One region of the Marinobacter sp. EN3 genome, then DNA from elsewhere that is predicted to be linked to it. Evidence: riboswitches for the same ligand, from Rfam matches in the RefSeq annotation. Region 1 holds a riboswitch; the other holds the start of a gene.
The links. Region 1 has a riboswitch for thiamine pyrophosphate ahead of thiC (phosphomethylpyrimidine synthase ThiC). Riboswitches for the same ligand answer to the same signal wherever they lie in the genome.
Positions count from the first base shown of each region.

Region 2: it holds a riboswitch for thiamine pyrophosphate, as region 1 does, so the genes downstream of both, thiB (thiamine ABC transporter substrate binding subunit) here and thiC (phosphomethylpyrimidine synthase ThiC) in region 1, are expected to answer to the same signal.

Region 1 covers NZ_AXCC01000018.1:52,559-59,680, reverse strand. Annotated here, with positions in the region: gene metE (5-methyltetrahydropteroyltriglutamate--homocysteine S-methyltransferase) at 1-211, shown strand, start outside; gene cpdA (3',5'-cyclic-AMP phosphodiesterase) at 326-1,132, opposite strand; gene Q675_RS25775 (DUF1249 domain-containing protein) at 1,343-1,828, opposite strand; gene Q675_RS25770 (NUDIX domain-containing protein) at 1,825-2,445, opposite strand; gene thiC (phosphomethylpyrimidine synthase ThiC) at 2,560-4,437, opposite strand; TPP riboswitch at 4,521-4,634, opposite strand; gene Q675_RS25760 (TolC family outer membrane protein) at 4,821-6,182, shown strand; gene waaA (lipid IV(A) 3-deoxy-D-manno-octulosonic acid transferase) at 6,239-7,122, opposite strand, start outside.
Region 2 covers NZ_AXCC01000021.1:628-7,749, forward strand. Annotated here, with positions in the region: tRNA gene Q675_RS26390 (tRNA-Cys) at 1-71, opposite strand, end outside; tRNA gene Q675_RS26395 (tRNA-Gly) at 129-204, opposite strand; gene Q675_RS26400 (murein L,D-transpeptidase catalytic domain family protein) at 333-1,076, opposite strand; TPP riboswitch at 1,241-1,331, shown strand; gene thiB (thiamine ABC transporter substrate binding subunit) at 1,380-2,384, shown strand; gene thiP (thiamine/thiamine pyrophosphate ABC transporter permease) at 2,389-4,056, shown strand; gene Q675_RS26415 (ATP-binding cassette domain-containing protein) at 4,049-4,663, shown strand; gene Q675_RS26420 (ABC transporter permease) at 4,700-5,848, shown strand; gene Q675_RS26425 (ABC transporter ATP-binding protein) at 5,852-6,646, shown strand; gene Q675_RS26430 (MlaD family protein) at 6,646-7,122, shown strand, end outside.

The sequences.
Region 1 (7,122 bases):
CAATGACATTGGTCCGGGCGTATACGACATTCATTCGCCCAACATTCCGGACAAGGAACACATCATCAACCTGATGACTCTGGCAGCTGAACGTATCCCCGCAGAACGGCTGTGGATTAACCCGGACTGCGGCCTGAAAACCCGGAAATGGGAAGAAGTGACGCCGGCACTGGAAACCATGGTGGCGGCAGCGCGGGAGCTGCGCAGCTGAGTTCTGAGGATTCAGAACGGCAGGTGTACTGAGCTGAATGCACCTGCCGGGTTGCAGCGCTGCCCGGATTAAGCGAGGCTTGACTCAGACAGAACAGCCTGAGGCAAGCCTTAATCAGTACCCGGAGCTGTCCTCATCCAGGTCAAACTCGAAACTGTCTGCCCGGCGGACTTCCGTCTTGAAGCTACCTGAGGGATCAAGTTCCAGCCAGCGATAACCCGGTGCCAGAGGTTCCACGGCAAAGTCACTGGATCCTGTGGCGAACTGGATGCAAGTAGAAGGGGTGGCCAGCAGGCAAGCACCATTGCGCTGCTGCTCAAGCTCTTGATGGATATGGCCCCACAGCACTACCCGAACCTGCGGATGCCGGTCAATCACTTGCCAGAAGGCGTCCCGGTTTTTGAGCCCGATTTTTTCCATCCAGTCTGAGCCGATATCCACAGGGTGGTGGTGCAGGCTAACCACAGCAGGCATCTCTGGTTGCTCGGACAAAGCCCTGTCGAGAAAACTCAGCTCATCGGCCGAAAGCTCTCCAAACACCTTGCTGTGTACCGAGGAATCGAGCATGACAAACTGCCAGCCGCCCTGGATCCATTGTTTCTGATCAGAGCCGGACTCCGCCGCAATGGAAGACAAGAGCGCGGAATCGTCATGATTGCCAGCAATCCAGAGCGAGGGGCAATCAAACGCCTTCAGTTGTTCAGCGAAATAGCGATACGCCTCCGGCGATGCATCCTGGGTGAGATCTCCGGTGGCAAGAATCAGGTCGGGCTGGCCGTGATTGCGAAGCACTTCGTTAATCACCGCCGCCAGGCTGTCACGGGTGTTGACTCCCAGCAAGGCGCCATCCGCAGACGCCATCAGGTGCGGATCGGTAAGCTGCAACACATTGAGTGGGCGCGCCGTTGTGGGTTTGGTCATGCCAGGCCTGTTCTGTTTTCTGCAAGCAGTTGATAATCCAGACAAGTGTACGATGGCTTAGTTCAGATTGATTGTTCACGAATGGAAGGTGGATCACATTCTGACCAGCGGCACGCTATATTTTGCAGTATTTGACAACTCTGCCACAGGTCCGACAACCGGCTTTATAGACTTTCGGCGAACTGAGAAACCGTTCAGAGATGAGGGTTTTCAATCGATGCCTTCGCCCGCAGACCAGGCTGCATGCTCCATCGGCAGGTGCCCGAAACGCAGGCAGTAGTCCAGCCAATCGGCCAGGAAGCCGTTCACCTGAACCTTTTCATCCGGGTGATGCATAAACCGGTTCGGATAGTCATTCACGGGCGCAATCTGTCGTTGCCGGTAGCAGCTGATTACTTCGGCCATGAGGGCATCGTGGTATACGCGCACAGTCATCCGCGGGTTGTTCAGCCATCGGCCGCTGTTGTGGACTTGCTCCAGCAGCAGGGTTTCTGTGAATCTGGCCGTTTGCAGCACTTCAATTCGCACCCGGCCCAGGTACTGGTTCTCCCGGTGCAGTTCGAACTCACATACGGGTTTGCCATCCACCTCAAGCTGGCGCAGCTTGCGCAGGCGCTGATAGTTGCCGTCGCAGAGCGCCCCCAACTGGCGCAGGTCCGGCACATATTGCCTGGGCCGCTTTACCCACTCCGTCATGCTTGCCACTCCCGCCGCAAACGCTCCCGGTTCAGTTGCAGCCACTGGATGGCAATAATCGCGGCGGCGTTATTGATGCGGCCATCAGCAATCATGGCAAAGCATTCTTTCGCTGACACCACGTGGCTGAGAATGTCCTCGTGCTCATGTTCCATACCGAAAACACCACCAGCCTCGGCGGTGCTGATCTGACCGCAATACAGGTGGATCATTTCCGTGGTACCGCCGGGGGAAACCAGGTAATCGCAGATTTTGTCCAGGCGACTGAAACTCAGCCCAGCCTCTTCCTGACCTTCTCGCTGGGCCACCTCTTCCGGACTCTCACCATCCTCGTTCATGCCAGCAACAAGTTCCAGTAACCAGGGGGACTGGTTACGGTGGAGCGCCCCCAAACGAAACTGCTCCAGAAGCACAACCTCGTCGCGCGCCGGGTCGTATGGAAGCACGCAGGTGGCATCACCTCGGATAAACAGTTCCCGGGTAAAGACGGGCATGTCGCGACCATCGAAGCGCGGATGCGTCAGCCAGAGTTTGTCCATTCGGAAGAAGCCCTGGAACACGGTTTCACGTTTTTCGACTTTGACGTCGCTGGCGTTGAACTGGAATGGTTTTGGCATTACTTCACCCGGTTGCGCATTCGGCCTTGAACGATAGCCGGAGCCACGGCGGTGTGCAAGTTAACACCCCGCCAGGCACGGATTCACGCCATCACGGAACCAAGTGAATGCGGGTCAGATCTTGTCGTAGATCTTGCTACCCGATTCCACGAACTCCCGTGATTTCGCCTGCATACCGGCATCAATCGCCGACACCTCATCGATACCGTGCTCTGCCGCGTAATCCCGGACCTCCTGGGAGATTTTCATCGAGCAGAACTTGGGGCCACACATGGAACAGAAATGCGCCACCTTGGCCGATTCCTTGGGAAGGGTTTCGTCGTGGTAGGCGCGGGCAGTATCCGGGTCCAGCCCCAGGTTGAACTGGTCTTCCCAGCGGAACTCGAATCGTGCTTTGGACAACGCATTGTCGCGGATCTGGGCACCCGGGTGACCTTTTGCAAGGTCTGCAGCATGCGCGGCGATCTTGTAGGTGATAATGCCGGTTTTCACGTCGTCCTTGTTGGGCAGTCCAAGGTGTTCCTTGGGCGTGACATAACAAAGCATGGCACAACCGTACCAACCGATCATGGCCGCCCCAATGCCAGACGTGATGTGGTCATAGCCCGGGGCAATATCGGTGATCAGCGGTCCGAGCGTATAGAACGGCGCTTCGTCACAGCATTCCAGCTGTTTGTCCATGTTCTCCTTGATCAACTGCATCGGCACATGGCCGGGGCCTTCGATCATGCACTGGACGTCGTGCTTCCAGGCAATTTTGGTGAGTTCTCCGAGAGTTTCCAGTTCACCAAACTGGGCGGCATCATTGGCATCGGCAATAGAGCCCGGGCGCAAGCCGTCACCAAGACTGAAGGAGACATCATAGGCCTTCATGATTTCGCAGATGTCTTCAAAGTGCTCGTACAGGAAACTTTCCTTGTGGTGAGCCAGGCACCACTTGGCCATGATGGAACCACCTCGGGACACGATGCCGGTGGTGCGTTTGGCGGTCAGTGGTACGTGGTGCAGGCGCACGCCGGCGTGGATGGTGAAGTAATCCACGCCCTGCTCCGCCTGTTCAATCAAGGTGTCGCGGAAGATTTCCCAGGTCAGATCTTCGGCCACGCCGCCGACTTTTTCCAGGGCCTGGTAGATGGGCACGGTGCCGATGGGGACCGGGGAGTTGCGGATGATCCATTCCCGGGTTTCGTGAATGTTCTTGCCGGTGGACAGATCCATGATGGTATCCGCTCCCCAGCGAATGCCCCAGGTGAGTTTTTCCACTTCCTCTTCAATGGAGGAGGTCACTGCCGAGTTGCCAATGTTGCCGTTGATCTTCACCAGGAAGTTGCGGCCGATGATCATCGGTTCGATTTCCGGGTGGTTGATGTTGGCTGGAATGATGGCGCGGCCACGGGCCACTTCGTCGCGAACGAATTCCGGGGTGATTTCTTTCGGCAAGTTGGCACCGAATGACTGGCCGGGGTGCTGCTCGGCCAGCAATCCATTCTCTCGGGCTTCCTGCAGCTTCATGTTCTCCCGGATGGCAATGTACTCCATTTCCGGCGTAACAATGCCCTGCCGGGCGTAATGCATCTGGGACACATTGTTGCCGGGTTTGGCACGCAGGGGTTTGCGCTCGTCCATAAACCGGAGCGGATCCAGAGTCGGATCTTTCATACGCCGGCGGGTAAACTCAGAGGTATACCCTTCCAGTTGTTCGACATCGCCGCGTTCGGCAATCCATGCAGCGCGCACCGGCGACAGCCCCTTACGCAGATCGATGCTGGCTTCCGGGTCTGAATAGGGCCCGGAGGTGTCGTACACCACCACTGGCGGATTCTTTTCCCCGCCCATTTCAGTGGGCGTGTCACCCACAGTAATTTCCCGCATAGGCACGCGCAGATCGGCTCGGCTACCCTGCACGTATATTTTTCGTGAGCTTGGTAATGGTTTGATTGCTGCGGAGTCTACTTGTGCGGAATCGCTCAGGTAGGATGGGATGTCCGTCATCGTCTGCTCCCGTGTTTGCTCAGGTGGTCGGGTCGCGTATGACGGAGTTATGCCGAAGGTAATTCGAAACCTACTTCTGGCATGGTTCGTACGGTCTTAATCCCTACGCCGGTATTATCCGGATCAGGTCGCGGGTTCTGCGTTGCAATCTCAGCCGATCACCTGGTTCAGGCAAATCAGCACCCCGTCAAGACGCGATAAATATTCTGTTTTGCTCACAAAATGAGTGAGCTTTTCAAGTGTAGAGACGGGAACGATTATTGTCCATAATGGGCCACCAATACCTTTGGGTCACTATCGGGATAAACCCGAGCTCTACACGTTGACCTGCCAATACCTGTGTCCAGATCACGGATGCCCGGAGATAGTTTTCAGGAGCAATAATGAAGAAACGTTTACTTCCAGGTTTGATCACCCTGCTGGCAGCCCAGCCCGCTTTCTCTCTGGATCTTGTGGAGGCTTATGAGCAGGCACTGTCATATGACTCCGGCATCGCCTCTGCGCTGGCACAGTTTCAGGCCCAGCAAGCCGCCAGCGATGTGAGCAAGAGTACCTTATTGCCGCAGGTTGGTGCGTTTGCCGAAGCCAACCACACGGATTTCGACGCTGAAAACGGCCCGGGAGACAGCTACAAGTCATTCAACTATGGCGTGCAATTGTCGCAACCGGTTTTCCGCGCCGACAACTGGTTCCGCTACGACGCCAGCCAGTTCCAGACCGAAGCCGCCCAGGCCCAGTACAACCTGGCCCAGCAACAACTTATTCTGGATGTTGCAACCGCCTATTTTAATGTCCTGCGCGCTCAGGATACCGTTGCAACAGCTCGCGCGACTGAAGCAGCAATCCAGCGCCAGTATGAACAGGCGCAGGAACGCTTCGACGTCGGCCTGATCGCCATCACCGAGGTGTACGAAGCCCGCGCCAGCTATGACGACAGCAAAAGCCAGCGCATCGCAGCCGACAACCAGCTGAATGTCGCCCGCGAGCAGCTGGCGCGACTGACCGGCGAATACGCCGATGACCTGGAAAACCTGCGCGAGAATTTCCCGCTCGGTCGACCTGAGCCCATGAACCCGAATGCCTGGGAAACAACAGCCCTGGACCAGAACTGGTCCATTCAAGCGGCTTTATCACAACTGAACGCCAGCGAGGCCAATCTTAAAGTTGCCAAATCCGGCCATTTGCCAACACTGGACCTGGTGGCATCCTATGGCGAGTCCGAGCTGGACGGCGCCCGAAACCCTCAGCAGGAAGGAACCCAGGGGGTTATTGGCCTGGAGCTCAACGTGCCTCTCTATATGGGCGGCGGCACCCAGGCCGGCGTGCGCCAACAACGCTCTCTGGTCACCGCTGCAGAGCAGGATCTGAACACCGTCCGTCGCGATGTACAGGTAAACACCCGCAGCCTGTTCCTGACCGTGAACAACAACGTGGAGACAGCCTCTGCCCTTGAGCAGACCATCATCTCCCGCCGCAGTGCACTGGATGCAACCCGCGCCGGCTATGATGTAGGTACCCGGAACATTGTGGAAGTGCTGGATGCAGAACGTGCGTACTACGTGGCCCTGCGGGATTACGCCAACGCCCGCTATGACTACGTGATCAACACCCTGCAACTGAAGCAGGCGGCAGGCACCCTGAGCCCGCAGGACCTGATTGACCTGAACAACTGGCTCAGTGAAGGCGCTCAGGGCATAGAGGCACTGGCCAACGATGAGGAAGTGCTGGACGACCCGATGCAATAACGCTGGCCTTGAGCATTACACCAGCCAGGCGGGCCTCCTGATTCAGGGGCCCGTTTTTACAGGCGCTCGACAATACCCTCAACGACCCTGTCCAGTGCCCCGCGATTTTTATTCACCACCGCCAGTGCCCGCTCCCCCAGAGCCTGCCGTTCTTCCCGGGTCGCCATTAAACGGACCACGGCCTGGCCCAACTCGTCCCCGCTTTGGACCATCACCACACCCTCGCCGGCACGAAGGCGCTCATACACCGTCTCAAAGTTGAACACATGCGGGCCGGAAAGTACCGGAATACCCCAGGCCGCCGGCTCCAGCGGGTTGTGCCCGCCCCTTTCAATCAATGAACCGCCGACAAACGCCATGTCACCCGCGCCGTAGAGCATCATCAGCTCGCCCATGGTGTCGCCCAGGTATACCTGAGCATGGGCAGGATCTTGCTGCAGTGAGCGGCGGGCCACGTTGAAACCGGCTTTTTCCGCCAGCTCCGCCACCGAACCAAACCGGTCCGGGTGGCGGGGCACAATCACCAGCAAAGCCTGCGGGTGTTGCCCGAGCACCGCCCGATGGGCCTCCAGCAGCTGTTCATCTTCGCCGGCATGCGTACTGCCAGCGACCCACACGGGCCGCGCTCCCAGGATTTGTCGACACTGGCGGGCTGACTCACGAATGCCTTCGGTGATATCCACGTCAAATTTCACGCTACCCGTCACTTCCACACTGGCCGGTGCGACACCAATGCGCCGAAAACGCTCAGCATCTTTCTCCGCCTGGGCGGCGATCCAGGTAATTTTCTGCATGACCGGTCGGACCAGTCCCCGCACCCGCTCGTAGCCCCGGGCCGAACGCTCCGAGAGACGGGCGTTGATGAGGAAAACGGGAACCTGTTTGCGGTAGCACTGGGTGATCAGGTTCGGCCAGATTTCGGTTTCCATCACTACCAGGA
Region 2 (7,122 bases), on a different contig from region 1:
AGGCGCGGGTCGGAATCGAACCGGCGTACACGGAGTTGCAGTCCGCTGCATAACCACTCTGCCACCGCGCCGGGGAAGCCTGGATTCTGGCTTTTGCTCTCAGGAGGCATTGAGAGACTTGGAGAAATTGGAGCGGGAAACGAGATTCGAACTCGCGACCCCAACCTTGGCAAGGTTGTGCTCTACCAACTGAGCTATTCCCGCTCTAATGTTTCAGAGGCATTGCCTCGTCAACGGCTGCGTATTCTACGGATTCCGCCTTCGCCGTCAACACCTTTTTTTCAACTTTCTGTTTTTACTGAAAATCTGCACAAAGTTTAGCCAGCAACGATTCAGGATCGATCCCCAGCCACCGCTGTGGTACTTCGCGCACCAGCCAGCTGCCCGGCGGAATCGCAGTTCAGGTAACTGGAGGACTGGAGCCATTCCTGATCGGGATAGTATTTAAACACCAGCTGTCCGCCCTTGAGCTCGTCTACCACGGTTTTGATGATTTGATTGTCTACCGCCGGGCAGCCATGACTACGGCCGATTCTGCCGTACTTTGTTACCCAGCTGTCCTGAACGTAGTCTGCACCATGGATAACAATCGCCCGCTGACGAGCAAGATCATTGAACCCTGGTTCCAGTCCGTCAAGGCGTAACGAATAGCCATGGGACCCCCGATAGGATTCGGCGGCTTTGAACAGGCCGATACTGGACTGGTGACTGCCCTCGATATTGGAAAATGCGGTTGCCTCAGCATTACCGGAGTTTTTACCGTGAGCCACGAGGTCACGAAGGATTAATTCTCCTTCGTTCAGATCAAACAGCCACAGCCTTTCTTTCGAGGACGGCAAAGAGAAGTCGATCACAGCCAGCCGCTCCGGCATGGCTGTGCCATTGCTGATGGCGCAACGGGTTGCCTTGAGTGCGGCTTCGAGAACCTGCGGGCTGAGCTTGGGAGCCGCGGAAGCCAAACGTCCAAACATATCATCGTTCGCGGTTTGGGCGTGGCCTGCGGCCGACAACCCGAGGGTAAAAAGCGCGCCTGCAACCAGAGCAGAAATTCCTCGTCGTTTGTGATGCTTGGGCATCAAACTTACCTCTCAACCAGATAGAAGCTGCATAAATCCGCAGATCAAAAAATGCCCTATTCTACCAATAAAAAATGAGACACCCGTCATCGCCGTACAAAAATTAAACAAGCAGTAATCAAACATACGAATTCCGGGGTGTGGCTCCGGCGTGATAGCATTGGCTCAACTCAACGGGGTGCCTGGAGGGCTGAGACCATACCCGCGGAACCTGACCCGGTTAATACCGGCGTAGGGATTGAGTCACCACCTTTCGTGGTGTTCGCGGCATGGCACCCCCGCTACTGAACAAGGTGCCAATGTATGATTTCACGCTTGATTCCCGCGTTGTTCGCCGTGTCGCTGCCGCTGATGGTTGCCGCCGATGAACCGACCGTCCTGAATGTGTATACCCATCCCTCCTTTGCCGCCGAATGGGGCCCGGGGCCCGCGGTTAAAGAGGCGTTTGAAGCCCAATGCGGGTGCTCCCTGAACTACACCGTATTGGACAGCGGCGGAGACATTCTGCAAAGGCTCCGGCTGGAAGGAAGCTCCACTCCGGCAGATGTGGTTCTGGGGCTGGATACCGGCACCATGGAGACCGCTCGGCAAACCGGCCTTCTGGGCCGCCACGGCCAATCACTGGAACGCCTGGCATTGCCTGTTAACTGGGACGACGACACTTTCGTGCCCTACGACTGGGGCTATTTTGCCTTTGTCTACGATACCGAGCAGTTGTCGGAGCCGCCCTCAAGCCTTGAAGAACTGGTCAACGCGCCAGACGATCTCAAGATCATTATTCAGGATCCGCGCACCAGCACACCGGGACTCGGCCTGTTGCTCTGGATGCATGCCGTCTATGGTGATGAAGCGCCAGCAAAGTGGCAGCAGCTCAGCGACAAGATTCTCGCAACCACCCAAAGCTGGAGTGACGGTTATTTCTCGCTATTCATGAATGGCGAAGCGCCTATGATCCTCTCTTACAGCACCTCTCCTGCGTATCACATGGCTATCGACAAAACTGCCCGTTATCAGGCGGCCCGTTTCAATGAAGGACATTACCTGCAGGTGGAAGTCGCCGCCCAGGTGGAAAGCTCCGATAACAAGACACTTGCCAGAGAGTTTCTGGACTTCATGCTGACTGCGGACTTCCAGCGTCATATTCCACTGAAGAATGTGATGTATCCGGCGGTCGATCTTGGCGATGAATTGCCAGACGTTTTCGACAAGCTGATTACACCACCCGAAGCCCTGTATATAGACCCCGCGACAGTTGCCACCATTCGCCGACAGTTGGTGAACGACTGGCTTGATGCACTGACCGACTAATGTGATGCCAACACACGCGAGAGCCGCCCCCTTCAGCCATCCTGGCTGGCAAATCTGGCCTGGCCTGTTACTCGGCACCGGGCTATTGCTGCTCGTGGCACTTGGCTTGGGGAGCATACTACAGGAGGCCGGTGAGCTGGATCTGGGGCGCACGCTAGCAAGCGCCTATTTCCAGAGCGTGGTCCGATTTACCCTTTGGCAGGCCTTTTTATCTGTCCTGTTAAGCCTGGCGCTGGCGCTCCCGGTAGCGACCGCCCTCGCCCGCTACAAAGGCTTCCCTGGTCGCACATTGATTCTGCGGCTGATGGAGTTGAGTCTGGTTTTACCCACTATCGTGGCAGTCTCAGGCATCATAGCGGTGTTTGGTCGGCAGGGCTGGTTAACCGGTCTGCTCAATACTTGGCTTCCTGGAAATGGTTGGAATCTTTATGGGCTGAACGGCATTCTGCTCGCCCACGTGTTCTTCAATGCGCCACTGGCGGCCCGAATCCTGTTGCAGGCTCTGGATTCCATACCCGCGCCACGAATGAGAACCGCCTCTCAGCTTGGGCTCGGCGGCTGGTGGCTGTGGCGTGCGGTACACTGGCCCGCCATCAAACCGGTACTGCCCGGCGTGGCGGCACTGGTGTTCACGCTGTGCTTCACCAGTTTTGCCATCATCATGACTCTGGGCGGAGGGCCAGGAACAACCACCCTGGAAGTCGCCATCTACCAGGCTCTTCGCTTCGAGTTTGATTTCGCCCGTGCCGCACTGTTCGCTATTCTTCAATTAGTTATTTGTGGCAGCCTATGGTGGCTGGTTTTCCGGAAACGGTTAGATACCGCGGTACTGCCAAACCGTCGGTTATCACGCCCCGTCCCTCTGTTTGCACGGCCTTGGCAAGGGTTTTCAGCGGGTCTGCTCCTGGCGATTTTCACGGCCTTTCTGGTCGCGCCACTACTGGCCATTATCCTGCGCGGTTTACCGGCGTTATGGCCAACGGCGGATGCTTCTTCTATTTACCGGCAGCTCTTGCCGGCCACCGCCCGCAGCCTGTTCATCGCCCTTCCAGCCGGGCTGGGCTCGGTGCTCGTTGCCTTGCTAACTCTGGCAGCCGCCAACCGGGCTGGTCGGCGCTGGCTGGCCATAGTGCCAGCCGTCACCGGCTATCTCCCCTTAATCGTTCCGCCTCTGGTACTGGGGACCGGACTTTTTATTCTGTTAAGGCCGCAATTGGGGAATACCATGCAGGGCTGGTTCCTGGTGGCACTGATCAACGGGCTGATGGCCGTGCCGTTTGTGCTACAGATACTGCGCGGACCTCTCGCAAGCCTGGACTCCGGATCACTCAAACAGGCAGACCAACTGGGCATCCTGGGCTGGTATCGATGGCGATGGCTGTATTGGCCGTATCTGCGCCGTCCAGTTGCTCTGGCCCTGGCGTATGGTGTGGCATTATCTCTGGGTGACTTCGGTGTTATCGCCCTGTTCGGCAGTCCCGGCAAACCCACTCTCCCCGTTTTGCTATATCAGCAACTGGGTAGTTACCGCTTAGGGGAGGCCGCAGGTACCGGACTCTGGCTGTTGGGGCTACTGATACTGATTTTTGTATCGCTCTCCGGTGTTCCCGGCATTAAGTCCAGAACAACTTCCGCTGCGAGCCAACCACTGCCGGAGCCTGAACATGCTTGAGATCAAAGATCTGGCCTTCGAGTATGGCCCTGACGGCCATCTCTGGCGATTCGATTTTTCCGTGCCTGCTGGTGAATGTCTGGCCATCCAGGGCCCGAGCGGTTCCGGCAAATCAACCCTGCTCAGTCTGGTTGCAGGTTTTCTCCCGCCAGCCAGCGGCCGGATTCTCTGGCAGGACAAGCCGATCCACTTGCTAAAACCCTGGCAGCGCCCGGTAACGAGCGTGTTCCAGGAACACAACCTGTTCGAGCACCTGGATGTCTTTACCAATATTGGCCTTGGCATTCACCCCGGTCTCAAGCTGGATGAATCTCAACGCCACGCCATTGAAGCCGGACTGGAACGCACCGGGTTAGCAGGTTTCGGTCCCAGAATGCCTGGCGAGCTTTCCGGTGGCCAACGCCAGCGCGTTGCCTTGCTGCGAGCCATCCTGCGGCGCCAACCATTGCTGTTGCTGGATGAGCCGATGACTGGCCTGGACACCGAGACCCGGAAGATTCTGTACGCCATGCTGCTGGAAGAGAAAGCCCGGGGCATCACCATGCTACTGGCCAGTCACGATGAAGAAGAACGCAGAATACTGGCAGACAGCCACTGGAATCTTTAAGCTTTCAGAGAACTCAAACAGGGACTCCGTGACTCCGTGGCAAATGAACCAGGCCTATCTCAGCCACTTGGCGCCCACACTCCCGGTAACGCCGAATTCGGTGGCCATACGCTGAAGTTTTCCGGCGACTGGACTCTGTCCCACTATTCCGCCCTGAATCGGCAAACAACTGCCCTGAAACCTCGCGCAGCCGCCTGCAACCCGGATTTTTCCGGCCTGGGCCGCCTGGACACCGCCGGCGCTTCGTTGATGGTGAAACTGCTCGGCAGCGAGGCTCTGATCAGCGCTCTGGGCCAGGCCGATTTACCGGATGAACAGCGTGCCCTGATCCACGCCGTCGCAGAAGCCATGAATCAGCCATCGGCGGATGTCGCAACCGTTAACCCTGCCGTGGCGTTCCTGGCGGAGATCGGAAAGAAGGTGACCACGCTGTGGCAACTTGTCTGGTTGCTGGCGGGGTTTATTGGCCAGACGCTGGGCACCCTGTTCTACATCCTGCCCCGGCCTACTCGCTGGCGTATAACACCCTTTGTGGCGGCACTACACGACACCGGTCTGAATGCCCTGCCCATTGTTGCCCTGCTTACCTTTCTGGTTGGCGCCGTGGTTGCGTTTCTTGGCGCGACAGTTCTTGAGGACTTTGGCGCAACCATTTACACCGTGGATCTGGTGGCGTTCTCGTTCCTGCGGGAGTTCGGCGTACTTCTGGCAGCCATCCTGCTGGCCGGCCGAACCGCCAGTGCATTCACCGCACAGATTGGCGCCATGAAAGTCAATGAAGAACTCGACGCTATTCGCACCCTGGGTCTCAATCCGGTGGAACTGCTGGTCGTTCCCCGGGTATTGGCAATGATGTTCAGCCTCCCCATTCTCACGTTTATCGGCATGATCTCGGGCATGGTCGGTGGGGCTGTGGTCTGCGCAGTGGCTCTGGACATTCCACCCAGCCAGTTCATTGCCATTGTCGAACGGGATATCGCCCTGAAGCACTTCCTGGTCGGCCTTGGCAAGGCGCCGGTGTTCGCATTTCTGATCGCCGTCATTGGTTGCCTGGAAGGCTTCAAAGTGGCCGGCAGTGCTCAGTCTGTCGGGGAACACACCACCTCCAGCGTGGTGCAGTCTATCTTTATGGTGATACTGCTGGATTCCGTGGCAGCGCTGTTTTTCATGGAAATGGGTTGGTAAGGCATGGCGGATCATCCGGTCATACAGGTACGCGCACTCGACAACCGGTTCGGCAGCCACATCGTTCATGAGAAACTCGATCTGGATCTGTATCCCCGGGAGATTCTTGGTGTGGTCGGCGGCTCCGGCACCGGCAAGTCCGTTCTACTGCGCAGTATTGTTGGCCTGAATCCACCATCCGGCGGGCACATCACCGTTTTTGGTGAAGATTTGACGGAATTATCCGCCACCGAACGTTCTCGCTATGAGCAACGTTTCGGGGTTCTGTTTCAGGGCGGTGCCTTGTTCACCTCACTGAACCTTGAGCAGAACATCGCGCTGCCGCTGATTGAACACGCCCGGCTGTCGCGGGCCGAAGCGGAGGAACTGGCCCGAATGAAACTGGCCTTGACCGGCCTGCCACCAGAAGCCGCCACGAAATACCCGGCCGAACTCTCCGGCGGTATGGTCAAGCGGGCGGCCCTGGCCCGGGCGCTGGCGCTGGACCCGGAAATCCTGTTTCTGGATGAACCAACCGCCGGTCTGGACCCGATCGGCGCTGCCGCCTTTGATGAGCTGATTGTCACCCTTCGCAACGCACTGGGCCTTACGGTGTTTCTTGTTACCCACGATCTGGATACCCTGTACACCACCTGTGACCGTGTTGCGGTTCTGTCTCAACGCAGGGTGCTGGTTGCCGATACTCTGGAAAAGGTGGCACAAACCGACGATCGCTGGATTCAGGACTACTTCCATGGTCCCCGTGGCCGCGCGGCGATTACAGCCCACAACAGGCTAACCAAACAGGAGCCCGGTTAATGGAGCCCAAGGCCCATCACGTTATCATCGGATTCTTCACGCTTGCGGCAGTCAGCGCTGCCTTGCTGTTTGCTCTGTGGCTGGGCAAATCATCTACCGACACTAACTGGGCCTATTACCGGATCGGGTTTGATCACCCGGTTGGCGGGCTGGCCAAGGGTAACCCGGTCCTCTATACCGGCGTCCCGGTGGGCGACGTGCTGGATCTTACCCTGGCGCCGGACAACCCCGCCCATGTGCGGGTACTGGTGAGGGTGAATCAGGATATTCCGGTACGGGAGAATACCCGCGCGGGCCTGGTACTGGCCAACATAACCGGCAGCATGAGCATACAGTTTACCGGAGGCACACCAGACAGCCCCATTCTTGAAGGCCACAAAGACAATCCACCGCTGATAACCGCCGAGCCTTCGGCCTTCAGTAACCTGCTGACCAACGGCGAGGCCATGCTCGGCAAAGCAGAGCAGTTGCTGGAG